2 regions of the Bradyrhizobium sp. MI1.3 genome follow, and region 1 is predicted to be linked to the other one. Evidence: riboswitches for the same ligand, from Rfam matches in the RefSeq annotation. Region 1 holds a riboswitch; the other holds the start of a gene.

Region 1 (7,870 bases):
CTGCGGCCTTCGGCCTCGCGTTCGGCCTGCTGTTCCAGGGCATCTTATTCGAGCCGCCCGACCTGCCGCAATATGGCATGAACGTCACCACGCTGCTGGTGCCGCTGTTCGGGATCCAGGCGATCGCCACGCGGATCATTGCGCGCAACACGGCCTATGTCGATCTGAAGTATCGCCAGGCGCTGGCGCTTTCGACGACCTATCAGGCGGGCGTCATCGCCTGGGTGGCGTTCTGGGCGGTCTATGGCGCCGGTTTTGGCGCGACCAACCTCGTCAACATCGCGACCTTCGCGGCGTCCTATGCGCTGGTCATCGTGATCGAGCCGCTCGCCGATCTCGGCGTGCTGGCGCTGGCGAAGTCGTTGCGCGGCGTCACCGCGCCCGGCCTCGTCACCCCGCGTTTGCACAACGCGGCTTAAGTGACAAGCGAACGGGCGGCCGTCATGGCCGCCCTTCGCAGGCACGATGCTCACGCTCTCCCTGATAGGCATCGGTTGCGGCGATCCCGAGCAGCTCACGCGCGCCGCGATTACTGCCATCAACGCGGCTGATCTCGTCCTGATCCCGCGCAAGGGGACGGCCAAGTCCGATCTCGCCGATCTCAGGCGGACGATCTGCGCCGATGTGCTCGCCAGCGACACGACGCGCATTGCCGAGTTCGATCTGCCCGTCCGCGACGCCGCTGAAGCGGACTATCGCAAGGGCGTGGACGATTGGCACGATGCCGTGGCCGCTGCCTGGTCGCAGACGATCGCAGATCATCTCGAAGGCGAGGGCAATGTCGCGCTATTGATCTGGGGCGATCCCTCGCTTTATGATTCCTCGCTGCGCATCGCGCGGCGGCTCGATCCCTTGCCTGACATCAGGGTCGTTCCCGGCATCACCTCGATCCAGGCGCTGTGCGCGGCGCATGCGCTGCCGCTCAACGATATCGGCGAGCCATTTCTGGTCACGACCGGCCGTCGCTTGCGCGATGGCGGCTGGCCGCAAGGTGTCGATACAGTGGTGGTGATGCTCGACGGCGGCACGGCGTTCCAGTCGCTTGATCCGGAAGGCCTGCACATCTGGTGGGGCGCCTATCTCGGCATGGCCGATCAGATCGTCATGTCCGGCGCGCTGGCCGAGATCGGCCCGCGTATCGTCGCGGTGCGGCAAGAGGCGCGCGAACGGCACGGCTGGATCATGGACAGTTACATCCTCAAGCGCAGGCCGTGAGGCAAGCGAGGCAGCATGCTCCCCGAATGGGTCACCCAACAATGCCCTGATATCTCGGCTGTCCATCGCGACGCGGCGGTGGCGCGACAGGCGCAACTGACGAAACCGACCGGCGCGCTCGGCCGGCTCGAGCAGCTCGCGATTGAGCTTGCGGGCCTGCAAGCAACCGAGCAACCGCGCGCGGCCCGGGTTCCGATCATCATCTTCGCCGGCGATCACGGCATCGTCGCGCAGGGCGTCTCGGCCTATCCGCAAGAAGTGACCATCGCGATGCTGGCGAATTTCGCCTCCGGCGGTGCCGCGATCTCGGTGCTGGCGCGTGAGCTGGGCTCCAGCCTGGAGGTCGTCGACGCCGGCACGCTGGCGCAGGAGGAGATGGCTGGAATCGTGACCGACAAGCCGCGCAGCGGCACGCGCGATTTCAGCGTCGAAGCTGCGCTCACCTCCACAGAGCTGGCATTCGCCTTCGAATCCGGCCGACGTGCGGTGACGCGCGCGCAGGCCGGGCAGCCCGATCTTCTGATCTTCGGCGAGATGGGCATCGGCAACACCACGACATCGGCGGCGATCGCGGCCGCCTTGCTCGGCGTGAGCGCGGAAGAGATCGCGGGCAGCGGCACCGGCATCGACGCGGCCGGCCGTGTGCACAAGGCGCGGGTGATCGACGCCGCGATCGCACGTCATGGCATTACGGGCGCGTCGCCCGAAAAGATCCTGTGCGCCGTCGGCGGCCTCGAGATTGCGGCCATCTGCGGTGCCATTATCGCGGCTGCACAGGGCCGCATCCCCGTGTTGATCGACGGCTTCATCGTATCGGTCGCGGCACTTGCGGCGGCGCGGCTCAATCCCTCGTGCCTGCCGTTCCTGCTGGCATCGCATCAGTCCGCCGAGCAGGGACATCGGCTGGTGCTTCGCGCGCTGAATGTGCAGCCGCTGATCAGCCTCGATCTCAGGCTCGGCGAAGGATCGGGGGCGGCCATCGCGCTGCCGCTGGTGCGGTCGGCCTGTGCGCTCCACAACGGGATGGCGACCTTTGCGCAGGCCAATGTGCCTGATCGTCCGGCCTGATCAAATCGTCCGCTGATTGACCGAGACGACGCGCCAGCCGGTCGCGAGCCGGTCGATCCGGGTCAGCGACAGCGGATCGATCACAAAGCGCAGGGCCGCTTGTGGCGTCAGATCCAGCGCGATGCACAGCGCCGCGCGGATCGTGCCGGAATGCACGACGAGCGTTGCGGCCCCGGTGCTGATCTTTGACAGACCCAGCCGGACGCGCGCGACCTGATCCTCAAAGCTTTCGCCGCCCGGCGGCCGTCCGCGCGCCGGATCGCTCCAGAACCGTGCATAGGCCTCGCCACCAGTCGCGGCGAGCTCGTCATGCCGACGACCGGTCCAGTCGCCAAAATTCTGCTCGCTGAATTCGTCCAGCTGCAGCGGCTCAAGCCCCAGCGCGCGGGCCGTTTCGACCGTGCGACGCGACGGGCTCGCATAGCTCGCGGCGTCCCGCGGCAAGCGCTGCCGCAGTGCCTCCAGCTGCGCGCGATCACCGAGATCGGCCGGGGCGTCGGCTGCATGGATCGTCCCGGCGACCCCATCGACGGGCGCGTGCCGTATCACCCAGAGGAAGGTCTCGCCCTCCATGCTTATCTCCAAGGAAGTTGGTCGTTGTGGCAATAACGCCGCAACTGGCACATTGACTCTGTCTTGATCGTAATCCTAGATGCTCGCGACGGTTTCCCCGAGAGGGGATGAAAAGGGAATGCGGTGCGGGGACATTGTCCCCAATGCCGTGGCTGCCCCCGCAACTGTAAGCGGCGAATCTTGCGTCACGAGCCACTGGGTATCTCGGTCCCGGGAAGGCGACGCAAGGTAGTGACCCGCGAGCCAGGAGACCTGCCGTCAGCCGTGGTCACACGCGAAGATGTCGGTCGGGGAGTACAGACATTCGGCTTCATCGGAAGGCTGACAAGCCGGAAGATGGGACCTTGGTTCGCTGTGACGTGCCACTGACGTCATACCGAGGTCCACAACCGTGTCTCCTGTTCGTATCGTACGACCGCGCGCGTTCCTGCTCGCATCCGCCGCGCTGACATCCCTTGCCGTGCTTGATCCCCCCGCAGCGCTGGCGCAGCAGGCCCGCGAACCTCTGCCGCCGGTCGAGGTAACACCCGCCCAATCTCGCAAGCAGGCGAAGCCGGCCGGCCGGGAAGCGCAGGGCCCACGCCGCGCAGCTGCGCGCCGGCCGGCGGCTGCATCTGTAGCGCCCAAGCCCGTCGTGCCGACCGCGGCAGCACAGACGCCGCTCAACACCAATGCAGTCGCCGAAAGCGCCTCTCGCCTCGGCCTGACCGTGCGCGAAACGCCCGCGACCGTGGAGGTGATCTCGGCCGCAACCATGCGCGAGCAGGGCTACCGCACCGTGTCCGACGTCGCGCAGGGAGCGGTTGGCGTCACAGCCGGCGACAATCCGGCCGAGCCCTCGGCTTTCTCGATGCGCGGTTTCACCAACAGCCAAATCAACACGCTCTACAACGGCATCAAGATCGGTCCGCAGAACATGACCTCGCGGATCACCGACACGGCCAATCTGGAAGCTGTCGAATTCCTGAAGGGTCCGGCGTCACTGATGTCGGGCGAGGGCGCCGCCGGCGGCGCGATCAACTTCGTCACCAAGCAGCCGCACACCGGTCCGATCCGGAACGAGGCGGATTTCTCCTGGGATTCGCTGAACTCGTTCCGCGCGCATTACGGCTCGGGCGGCAGCACCAATGTGCAGGGGCTGGACTACCGTTTCGACGTCAGCCGTTCCTCGCTCAACGGCTTTGCCGACGACACCAACACGAAGACGCTCGATGTGTCGGGCCAGCTCAACTATCGCATCTCCGATAGCCTCAAGGTCTGGGGCGCGATCGAGTACCGCGAGGATCGCTCGAAAGCCTATTGGGGCGCGCCGCTGGTGCCGATTGCCTTCAGCGGCTCGCATGCGACGACGGGGATCGTGTCCGGCAATTACATCTCGAACTACAACAAAACCAATCTCGGTGCGGTCACGATCGATGACCGCACCTTCAACACCAACTACAACGTCCTCGACAACAGGAACGTCGCGCAGGAGGTCTGGTTGCGCGGCGGTTTCGAGCTGAAGCTCGCGCCAGACCTGACGCTGAAGAGTCAGGCCTATGGCTATGGTGCAGAGCGCACGTGGTTCAACAATGAGGTCGAGGCGTTCAATTCCGGTACCAACATGGTGGATCGCGAGCGTTTCTACGTCGCGCACAGCCAACGCTTGGTCGGCAACATCACCGACTTGATCTGGGATGCGAATATCGCCGGCTTTGACAACCGTCTGGTCACGACGTTGTCCTCAAGCTACCTTGATTTCGTGAGGCCGGGCGCCGCAAATTTCCCCGGCGATTCCGTTCCGCTGGTCGATCCGCCTCGCGGGTACTACGGCCTGCTCACTATTCAGCAGCAGACTGCGCGCATCGATAATGAGGCGCTGTCATTCGAGGACCGGCTGAAGCTCACGCGCAGCTTCGCGCTGGTTGGCGGCCTGCGCGTCGAGCATATCGGGCTCGACCGTAATTCGACCGACAAGTTCGGTCTGGAGAAGGCGAACTTCCCGTTCTCGCAATCCTGGGTCCCGACGACGGGGCGCATCGGTTACACGTGGGAAGCGGTTCCGGGCCTGACCTTCTTCAGCCAATATGCGACCGGCGCCGACATCGCGGCCAACAACATCTTCCTGCTCAATCCGACCGATCCGCTCAACCTGACCACCGCGCGCACCTACGAGACTGGTGTCAAGCACCTGTTCTGGGACAACCGGGCGGAATGGTCGTTCTCGGCCTACGACATCCTGCGCAAGAACGTCTATGCCGCGGCAGGCGGCATGCAGCTCAACCTGGCCGGACGGCAGGAGTCGAAGGGCGTCGAGCTGGCCGCCTCGGTGCGTCCGATCGAGCCTCTGCGTCTCTGGGGCAACATCGCCTATGTCGATGCGCGCTACGCCGACTACAATTTTGTCGGCGGCTCGTTCTCCGGCAACACGCCGCCGAACGTGCCACGCGTCGTCGCCAATGCCGGCGCGTCATACCGGTTCTTCACGCCCTGGGCGGTCGAGTTCGGTATCACCGGCCGCCATGTCGGCGACCGCTACAACACCGATGCCAACACCGTGACGCTGAAAGCCTACACTGTTGCGGACGTCTACGCCTTCGTCGACATCCCCAAGACCGTGTTCAACGCGGTCGACCAGGCCCGCCTGACCTTCCGGGTGCGCAACATCGCCGACAAGCGTTACGCGATCTGGGGCGATCCGTTCTATCCCGACCAGATCCTGCTGGGCGCGCCGCGCACCTATGAACTCTCGGCCGCGTTCAAATGGTAGGACGCTGATCGATGATGCGCGCGATCGTCCTGCTGCATCGATGGCTCGGGATCGCGTTCTGCCTGCTGTTCGCGATGTGGTTCGCGACGGGAATCGTGATGCACTTCGTTCCATTTCCGTCCCTGACGGAAGCGGAACGCTTTGCCGGGCTCGTGCCGCTGGATCGCGCTGAGACGGGGCTTGCGGTCGCCGACGTGGTTGCCGCGAGCGGCATTGCGGATGCGACCCGCGTTCGCCTGATCCAGCGCAGTGACGGACCGGTCTATGTCGTCTCGGGGCCGTCGCGCGCGGACGCAGTGCGTGCCTCCGACGGGGGCGGCGCGTCGGTCGCGTCTTCCGAGGTCGCGCTGGCCATCGCGCGAGATCACGCTCGCAGCCGGGGGCTGGATGCCGCGCGGCCCGCGATCGTTGCGCGCGCGGACTACGATCAATGGAGCGTGCCGAACGGCTTTGACCGCCATCGGCCCCTGTTTCGGGTTGCCCTGGGCGACGCCGCCGGAACGGAGCTCTATGTCTCCTCGCTCACCGGCGAAATCGTTCTGGATACGACGCGCAGCGAGCGCGGATGGAATCTCGCCGGAAGTGTGCTGCACTGGATCTATCCGACAGTTCTGCGAAGCAACTGGTCGCTGTGGGATCGCGTGGTCTGGACCTTGTCGCTGCTGGCCCTGATCGCAGCTTTGCTTGGCGCTGTGCTCGGGCTTGCGCGGATCAAACCTCAAAGCGGTCTGATCGGGTCGCCCTATCGTGGCTGGCATGCGCTGCATCATCTCATCGGCCTCGCGGCGATGGTCTTCGTGCTGAGCTGGATTTTCAGTGGCTGGCTCTCCATGGATCACGGACGGCTGTTCTCGCGTGGGCAATTGACCTCGGCTGAATCCAGCGTGATGAACGCCCCACCGAACTGGACGGCGGCCCGTTCGCTCGATCGCCAGCCCGTATCGCCGTCGGTCCACGAGATCGAATGGTTTGCCTTCAACGGCACTCTCTATCGGCGGGATCGCACGGATCTTGCCGCGCAGACCTTGATCAAGGCAGGGGATGCGCCGCGCGACGGACCAACGGGATCTCTGGATGTCCACGAGGTCCAGGGGCTGACCGCGCGCCTCGCAGCCGGCTGCGGCGTACCGTCCGTACTTGCCGACAACGACAACTATCCCGCGCAGTCCACCGTCCCTGGCGCCCCGGTCTACCGCTCCTCCTGCGGCGACCTCTGGTTCGACATCGACGGCGCCGACGGCAATTTGGTGCAAAGGCTGGATTCGTCGCGGCGGGCTTATCGCTGGTTCTACGGCGCGCTGCACACGTTGGACTTTCCGGTCCTGGTCGCGCATCCGTTGCTGCGCGACGGCTTGGTCGTCGGGCTCTGCGCCCTCGGCTTTCTGTTCTCCATCACGGGCATCGTCATCGGCTCGCGTCGCCTGGTCGCGAGGCGTTGAGTGGGCAAAACGACCGCTTACTGATCGTACAATAAAGAGAGGCTGAGCCGACTGCCATGCATAGCTCATAAGCAATCGTATGGTCCGTAGCGCCGATCGATCGCCTGCAAATTAGACAGTGCGTCCGCGGCGCGTGGATTGCAGTGCAGCGGATGTGCCGTTTCGTCCGGGAAAACTCGTGGTGCGCTGCACTTAGCGCGCGTGGAACGATCCACACCGATGTGCACTCCCTGCGGGCAGCGCTGCACTAAAATGTGCCTCGGCGGGCAGCGCCGGTTGCGTGCTGGTCCTGTGCGTTGCGACAACGCTGGCCCTATCCGAAGCCCATCGCTCTGTCGCACGCTCGCAAGCAGTGGCATGACAGGGGATGACGATGAGCGCTCTCGGTTTGCGATTGAACCTCGCGAAGGACGGGAAGCACCCGGCGTCCGGTTCGAACGTCGTCCGCAGCTGACCCACGCATGAACACTGACGAAAATCACTGGGAGGTCGGCACCGATATCGGTGGCACCTTCACCGACATCATCGCGATCCGGCACTCCCCCGCGGGGGCGCGGATCGCGAAAGTGCCGTCGCGACCTCAAGCTCCGGTTCAGGCGATGCTGGAGGCAATCGAGGCGGTGGGCCTGCGCAAGAGCGAGGTCAAGCGCTTCGTCCACGGCACCACGCGCGTAACCAATGCCATCGTCGAAGGACGTTTGCCGAAAGTGGCGCTGGTGGCGACCGAAGGCTTTTCCGACGTGCTGGAGATCGCGCGCTATCGCCGCCGCGATCTCTATCGTCTCGACATTCCGCCAAAATCGCCGCCGCTGGTGCCGCCCGAACG
Region 2 (7,870 bases), on a different contig from region 1:
GAACTGGTCGGACGGAAACCTGTAATCTTCGGGCAACGTAAGGTGCGGCCGCGGGCATGCCTGGCCGTCGGCAAGCGGCATCTGCGCGCCTTTCTACGGGATGTGCTGGAGGATATGGGATTTGTTATCAGCGAATGCAGGACTGCTGACGAGTTGCCGCATGTACTCCGCACGGAGTTCCCTGATCTGATCCTGCTCGGCATTGGCTCGGACCGCATCGAGCCTGGACGATTGCTCGAGATACTGGTGCGCGAAGAATTTGCAGGCCGAGTGCTGGCGTTCGGAGCGCGCGAGTCGATCATCATGGCGGCAGTGCAGCAGGTCGGCAGTGAATATGGACTTGCTATGCTGCCGCCGCTCAGGGCGCCGTTTGCAGCCGAGACGTTGCGCGATCGGCTCGGCATGCTCTTGCCAAAAGAGCCGGCGCCCCGTCCCGCGGTCCATGTCGGAGAAGCCTTACACGCTGGCTGGCTTGAGCTCTGGTATGAGCCGAAGTTCGACGCGTGTACCCTTAGCCGCCGCGGCGCCGAGGCGCATGTGCGAATGCGGCACCCGACCTGGGGCGTTGTTCCACCGGCCTATTTCATCCCGGAACCTCACGATCCGCATTTTAGGAACTTGTCGCAGTTCGTGATCGACCGCGCGATCAAGGATTGGCAGTATCTCCTGGAGCAGCAAACTTCGATCGATCTCTCCATCAATCTCCCGGCAGCATTCCTGATTGACCCGCAGGCGGTACGCGATCTCTGTCGGCGCATGCCGTCGCACGCCGCTTTCGGCGGTTTGACGATTGAAATCGAGAGCGTGGAAGCGATCCAGAACCTAGATCTCCTGGTCGAGGTTGCGCGTGAGGTTCGCTTTCACAACATTGGCCTTGCAATCGACAATGTCGGTGCCAATTGGCCGCAGCTGATGGGGATGACAAAATTCCCGTTCATGAAATTGAAAGTGGATCGTCAGTTCGTCGGCGGCTGCGCGAATGGGCCCCTCAAGCGAACGGTGTGCCGCCATATCGTCGATCTAGCCAAAGCGTACAATGTGCGCACCGTCGCCGAAGGTGTGGAGAGCCAGGCTGACCTAATCGCTGTGGCCGAACTCGGCTTCGACCTTGCGCAGGGCCATCTGTTCGGAAAAGCCATGCCACTGAAGCAATTTGCACAGTCATCTTTCAACCCTGCTCCAGCTCGTCAAAAATAGTGTGCGAGTGGCTGAGTGCGGCCAAGCGACGCTCACGAGCACCGCCATGCCTACTCGGCACCAGGCATGAGGCTGAGTGCAATTCGGTCTGCAAGGCCAGTGTCGCTCGTCCCGCCGCCACTTCATTTCCCTCCGAAGCTTGTTATACCACAAGCCCGTTTTGGCATGCCTCCAGCGAGTCCTCCGCGCAGCTAGCGTTGCAGCCATGAGCGAGGCTTGCACAAACCTCCAGTCGGGGTGTGTGACCGGAGGTTTGCCGAGATCCAACGTAGACCTGCGTCCGTTGGCGGTTTTTTGTCGCCGCCGGTTGAGGAAGCGTCAGCCTCGCTTGCCCCCGCGCTGCGTGCCAAACAAACCGACGGACGCTTCCAGCGTCAAGTCGCGACTGACTCTCGCAAGAGGGCCCGAGGGCTCGTAGCCTGAAATTGAAGCGACCTGTTGCTGTCGCAGATGCAACATGGTCTCAGATCCGGGACAGCCGAATTGAGCAAATTGCCCAACATTGAGCGCGTCTGCGTTTGGCACGGCATTTGAAAGGGATCGCCCATGGCATCGCTCGCCTAAGGAGTCGGAAGGCATGGCTTACAAGATCGTCGCTTCGCAATGCACCGTTTGTGGCGCATGTGAGTTCGAGTGTCCCAACGCGGCGATCAGTCTGAAGCGCGACATTTACGTTATCGATGTCAAAAAATGTACGGAGTGCGAGGGCCATTGCGACACGCCGCAATGCGCGGTGGTCTGTCCGGTCCCTGACACCTGTGTCCCGTCCAAGACAGGATAGGCAGCCCGCGACCAAAAGGCCTCATCGCTCGATTTCGCGAACGAAGTTGTAGATGTGGGACCTTGAGGAGACCACGACCGCATGGGGCGCATCGAGGTCGATTAAGATCGTTATGAGCTTAAGACGCTGAGCGACTTCGAGGAACCGCTCAAAGGGCTCTGTCGGAGGACACCGTCGAATTTGTCACGAACAAGGACAAGGCCCTCGATGCTCAGTGGCCGCGTTAAGGCCTATCGTCGCTGGCGGCGAGTCGAGGCGAGGCAGACCGGCGTCGAGCGGCAACGGACGCATCGAAGCCGGGCGCAAAAGTCGCTCAGCACGTGAACACCTAGTGCACCGAGAAGATCATCTTGGCCAACCTCACGGAGGCGGACGACCTCGTGCCTGGTCGCGGGCCCGCCGAACGCCAAGGAGCCGACCTGATCATCCGTGCGGTCCTGGAGCAATCCGGCTTTCGAAATTTCTAGGGAGCCTCGTGGGCTGTGACCAAACGGAGCCGGCCGAGGATGATCGCACGTTCCTGACGCGCAGGTTCGAAAAGCTGCTGACGGAAAAGGTCGCCTCCTCGCGATCACACAGATACCGAAAGCGGCCCGGGTTCGTTCCGGTGGTGGAGCTCAACCGTTACGCGAGCAAGGAGCGAATGCATTCACAAGCGGAGCCTCCACAGATCCGGGCGTATTCACCAGGCCGCGAGCAAGACCGTCGTACCCGCCTAGTGCGCTCGTAATCGCTTGGCAATACCGCAGCGAGAATCGGTAGGTTGACGCATCGATCCTCGTGCGCATAATTCAAGCCGTCGCGGTCTCCGGATTTCGTTTGATCCGGAGCTAAGAGGGAAGCCGGTGCAATGCCGGCGCTGCCCCCGCAACTGTAAGCGGCGAGCCGCTGTCCAACGAAGTCACTGAAGCCATGCGGCTTCGGGAAGGCCGGACAGCAGCGACGACCCGTGAGCCAGGAGACCTGCCTCGACAAGATATCGTCCACGGGCGGGGCGTCCCGGTGTGCGCCAAGCAGTTGTCGCTCACGCGATGTTCGCTGTCTGCGTCCGCCATGGCCTTTGCCCCAACATGGGGTCTAAGCTATGTCAATCCTTTCGCTTCCCGTTGCCACACTGGGGACGTCACGCATCGGCCCACGACGCGAACTCAAATTCGCACTCGAGAGCTACTGGGCGGGAAAATCCAGCGAAGCCGAGCTCCTCGAGGCGGGGAGTGGACTTCGTGCCGCTAATTGGGCACGCCAGAAATCCCGCGGTGCGACCGTCATTCCTTCGAATGACTTCTCGCTCTACGACCATGTGCTCGATACCAGCCTAATGGTCGGCGCCATTCCCGACGTTTACGGCTGGAACGAAGGTCCTGTGTCGCTCAAAACCTACTTCACCATGGCGCGTGGCGCTCAAGACGGTGGTCACGCTCAGCATGGGCCCGGCGTAGCCGCACAGGAGATGACGAAGTGGTTCGATACGAACTACCACTACATGGTGCCGGAATTTCACCAGGATCAGATCTTTAAGCATGCCTCTCGGAAGCCGATTGAGGAATATGAGGAGGCAAGAAGCCTCGGTTATCAGACGCGGCCCGTCCTAGTGGGCCCAGTCACTTTCCTGAAGCTCGGCAAAAGCGTAAATCCCGCATTCAATCCGCTGTCGCTGCTTGATCGACTCCTCCCCGTCTATGTCGATGTTCTCCGCGAACTAGCCTCGCGCGGCGCTGAATGGGTTCAGCTCGACGAGCCATGCCTAGTGATGGACGCCGACGAAGCATCTCGGGCCGCTGTCCGCCGGGCCTATGCTCATTTCGCTAAGGCCGTGCCGGCCCTTAAAATCATGCTGGCCACATACTTCGGGGGTGTCGGCGACAATCTTGAAACAGTCTTGGCCTTGCCCGTTGCCGGGGTTCATGTCGACCTGGTTCGTGCACCTGACCAGTTGGACGCGATTGTCGCCAGAGCAGGTAGAGATCTCGTGGTCTCGCTCGGTGTCGTTGATGGTCGCAACGTGTGGCGCTCTAATCTGCCGGCGCTACTCGACCAACTTGCTCCTATGGTCAAAAAACTGGGCAGGGACCGTGTTCAGATTGCCCCCTCCTGCTCGCTGCTTCATGTTCCGACCGACATTGAACTAGAGATCGATCTCGATCCCAATCTGAAGACGTGGTTGGCGTTCTCAGTGCAGAAGATCAAGGAACTTTCGATATTGGGCAAAGCGCTGGCTGGCCATGCTGCCGACGTGGCCGATGAACTCACGCTCTCAGAGGATGCATCCGTCACCCGCGAAACATCGCCGAAGATCCACAGTGCGAACGTCGCCGGACGAATGGCCGCGATCGACGATAGCATGCGTCGCCGTCGCAGTGCGTTCACCCAGCGCGCCGACGTCCAGCGCGTCGCCTTCGCATTGCCGATGTTTCCAACCACAACCATCGGATCCTTCCCGCAAACGGCGGACGTCCGCAATGCGCGTGCAGCTCATGCGCGGGGAGCGCTGAATGACACGCAGTACGAGCAGCTTCTGAAAGCGGAGACAGCCCATACCGTGCATTGGCAGGAAGATATCGGCCTGGACGTGCTCGTACACGGTGAGTTCGAGCGCAATGACATGGTTCAATACTTTGGCGAGCAGCTGTTGGGTTTCGCATTCACCAAGCACGGCTGGGTTCAGTCTTATGGCTCGCGGTGCGTTCGCCCTCCTATCCTGTTTGGAGATGTCTCCCGCCCGAAGCCCATGACCGTTAAATGGTGGCGACATGCGCAGTCTCTGACCAAAAAACCCGTCAAGGCTATGCTGACCGGACCGGTGACGATCCTGAACTGGTCGTTTGTCCGTGACGACATCCCGCGGAGCGAGACATGCCGACAGATCGCTCTCGCGATCCGAGACGAGGTCATCGACCTTGAGGCGGCTGGAGCGACCATGATCCAGATCGACGAGGCTGCGTTGCGGGAGGGATTGCCGCTGCGCAAATCGCAGTGGAAGGACTATCTCGATTGGGCAGTGGACAGTTTCCGCGTTTGCTCCTCCGCTGTCGCTGACGGAACTCAGATCCATACGCACATGTGCTATTCCGAGTTCAACGAAATCATCGATGCGATCGCAGCAATGGATGCCGACGTCATTTCAATCGAGGCGTCGCGCTCCAAAATGGAATTGCTCGACGCTTTCAAGAGCTACAAATATCCTAATGAAATCGGGCCAGGCGTCTATGACATTCATTCACCGCGCATTCCCGCAGCAGCCGAGATCAAGCAGCTGATTGTGTTGGCGCGGCAGCGGGTTTCCGATCGGCAGCTCTGGATCAATCCCGACTGCGGACTGAAAACTCGAAGATGGGAGGAGGTGCGTCCCGCGCTCGTCAATATGGTGGCCGCCGCACGTGAGTTGCGGGCCGAGGCATGATCGTACGGAGCGTGTCGCCAACGTATCTGTGAATAAGATGAACGCGCTTTGGGAGCTCGCGTATCCTTGCGAGCTTCCAAAGTTTCCAGCGCCTGCGAATGCCGGTTTGCCCCGGCGGAGGCGATCGCATACAGCGGCGACAAGCTCGAACCGGCGGACGACCGCATGCCGGCCATACCGATTAGGTGACATATTCCAAGTCACTTACGCTCGACGCGAACCACGGTCCTATCGCTTCATTTATCCATCGCGTGGATGCGTCCCATCAAAACAATCTATTTTACCGCCCTTGCGGAATTTCATACCTAATTTGCGCCTTCGCGCGGTCTTCGGGAAGATTTGCTGGTATTCGGCGGTGCCAAAATACTGGCGCGTGACGGCAAACTGACGGTTGAGTTTCAGGGCTCGGCAGTCAAACCGCCTGCGCGATGGATCCCAGCTCCATCAAGGCGCTGCCCGTGCCAACCGGACAGCTGGCAAGTGGTGAGCAAGTCCTGAAGTTTACGACAGCAGCGAAAGGCAAGCGGCTCGCTAAGTTGTGCAGAGCGATATCCGCTTCTCCTTGTTTGACGGCGAATGCCCTCGTCGTAAGTCGATCGCCGGTAGTCCTCCCTACCGACGAAAGCTGGAACGATGCGGAAAGCAGCGTCGCTCCCGCGTGACTTTCGCCCGGCCTCGCATTGAGGCCGGGCGGCTTTTTATGTGCCTGCTTATCAGTGACAGCAGGGGATCATTCATTTTGGCGTCATTGCGGGACCCCGGGTTCTTGGAGCGCATCTGTTGCTGTTCGGCAGGGAATGAGGCCGGTGCTGCTAAGGCTATCTGCCTATTGAAGGCTTTGGTGTCGTGTTGTTGCGCGTCGGCAGTATCGGATATTCGATCTTAGGCAGCCGACCGGTCAGCGAATTCAGAAATGAGACAATGTCGTTTTCCTCTCTATCGCTAAGCTTGGTGCCGAGCTGGATTTCACTCATCAGGGCAACAGCTTGCTTCAGGCTCCAAACCTGTCCCGAATGAAAGTAAGGGGCTCGCAACGCGACGTTTCGCAATGGCGCCGCGCGGAAGACATATTCGTCGCCGACCGCCCTGGTGACCGCAAACCGGCCCTTATCGGCGTCCGGAAGCACGCTTGCGTCCGGCTTTTTCATCACGCCGAACGGGAAGTAGGCCTGTCCACCGAGATTGATACCATTGTGGCAAGAGGAACATCCCTTCGCCATAAACAGTGCCAACCCTGACTTCTGCTGATCATCGAGAGCACGTGTATTGCCCTCCAGATACTGGTCGAACGGAGCCGCAGGTGTAATGAGAGTCGCTTCAAAAGCCTCGATCGCCTTCGCAAAATTTTCAAAGGTGACCGGTCTCGCTTCGTTCGGAAACGCGTTGTTGAACAAGACGACGTAGCTGGGCATTGAGTTCAAGATACCGAGCACATGATCCGGAGTCGCATTCATTTCGGCACTCGCCTGCACCGGGCCGGTGGCTTGCGCCTTCAGGTCCGCGGCGCGTCCGTCCCAGAATTGCGCCGCATTGAACACTGCGTTGTAGACGGTTGGCGCCCGACGTAGGCCGACCTTCCAGCCGTGACCAACGGAGGTCGGACCGGCATCGACTCCGCCGGTGCCGAGATTATGGCACGTATTGCAGCTAATGATCCCGCTCGCTGATAGCCGCGGATCGAAGAACAGCATTTTGCCAAGCTCGACCTTTCCATGCGTCACCGGATTGTCTTTTACCGCAGGAATGACCGAGGGGATTGGATGGAAGGTCTGCTTGGCGTTTCTCATCAGATCATCGTCGGCGTTAGCTCCTGATGACATCAGCAGCCCAATAGCTAAAATCGATGCTTCAGCGACAAGCCGAAGCTCCGGGATTGACATGTTCATACACCGCCTCATTAGTTCTGATTGGGAAACAGTCGAAAGCGATGCCACGCGTTCCTCGACGGTCCGGCGCAGTATGCAGCGGATCATCTGAAGCGAGGCTGCAAAAATGTGCGACTTTGCAGCTCGCCGCCGGCGTTCACGCACGGGCTTGAGGGGCTTACGTGATTCGCGAGTTGGCTTTGAGCTTAGATCGCGGCCTTTCTGTTGGTCGATCAGCCTAGCGCCTCAACGTTCGGCGTGATGGTCGATCTGACAACAACAAGTGTGCCGCAAGCAGTAAGCTGTCCGGTGGCCGCATCGGTGCTCCATCGAGCGATTGGGTGGCCAATACGCTCCCGCAAAGTTGATGTATCCGTCTTACACCAATGGCCGCGCTCAGCGCTCACGGTGTCATTGGACAATTAGCAACTGCGATGCCAGTTGCGTCCGAGATGCAAGTTGCTGATTTAGTTGTAGAACGGGTCCGGACGAACAAACAAAGTCTGATGTCTTGGTTTGATCACTACATTCAGTGTCACAGATGCCACAAGCGCCAGGCCCGGCTAGAGGTGATCGTAGATACTTTTGTGGTGAGGTTCGCTTGCTAGCTTGCCGGCCGCACGCGGG

Evidence for each region. Region 1 has a riboswitch for cobalamin ahead of AC0L3A_RS00865 (TonB-dependent receptor). Riboswitches for the same ligand answer to the same signal wherever they lie in the genome.
Region 2: linked by a shared signal. The riboswitch ahead of metE (5-methyltetrahydropteroyltriglutamate--homocysteine S-methyltransferase) and the one ahead of AC0L3A_RS00865 (TonB-dependent receptor) in region 1 are both predicted to bind cobalamin.

What each region holds. Positions count from the first base shown of each region.
Region 1 covers NZ_JBVVPQ010000001.1:193,243-201,112, reverse strand. The annotation lists gene AC0L3A_RS00885 (energy-coupling factor ABC transporter permease) at 1-419, shown strand, start outside; gene cobF (precorrin-6A synthase (deacetylating)) at 466-1,215, shown strand; gene cobT (nicotinate-nucleotide--dimethylbenzimidazole phosphoribosyltransferase) at 1,231-2,283, shown strand; gene AC0L3A_RS00870 (histidine phosphatase family protein) at 2,284-2,856, opposite strand; cobalamin riboswitch at 2,929-3,130, shown strand; gene AC0L3A_RS00865 (TonB-dependent receptor) at 3,248-5,605, shown strand; gene AC0L3A_RS00860 (PepSY domain-containing protein) at 5,617-7,044, shown strand; gene AC0L3A_RS00855 (hydantoinase/oxoprolinase family protein) at 7,506-7,870, shown strand, end outside.
Region 2 covers NZ_JBVVPQ010000050.1:8,779-16,648, forward strand. The annotation lists gene AC0L3A_RS28635 (EAL domain-containing response regulator) at 1-1,197, shown strand, start outside; gene AC0L3A_RS28640 (4Fe-4S binding protein) at 1,775-1,978, shown strand; cobalamin riboswitch at 2,764-2,963, shown strand; gene metE (5-methyltetrahydropteroyltriglutamate--homocysteine S-methyltransferase) at 3,063-5,378, shown strand; gene AC0L3A_RS28650 (cytochrome-c peroxidase) at 6,197-7,264, opposite strand.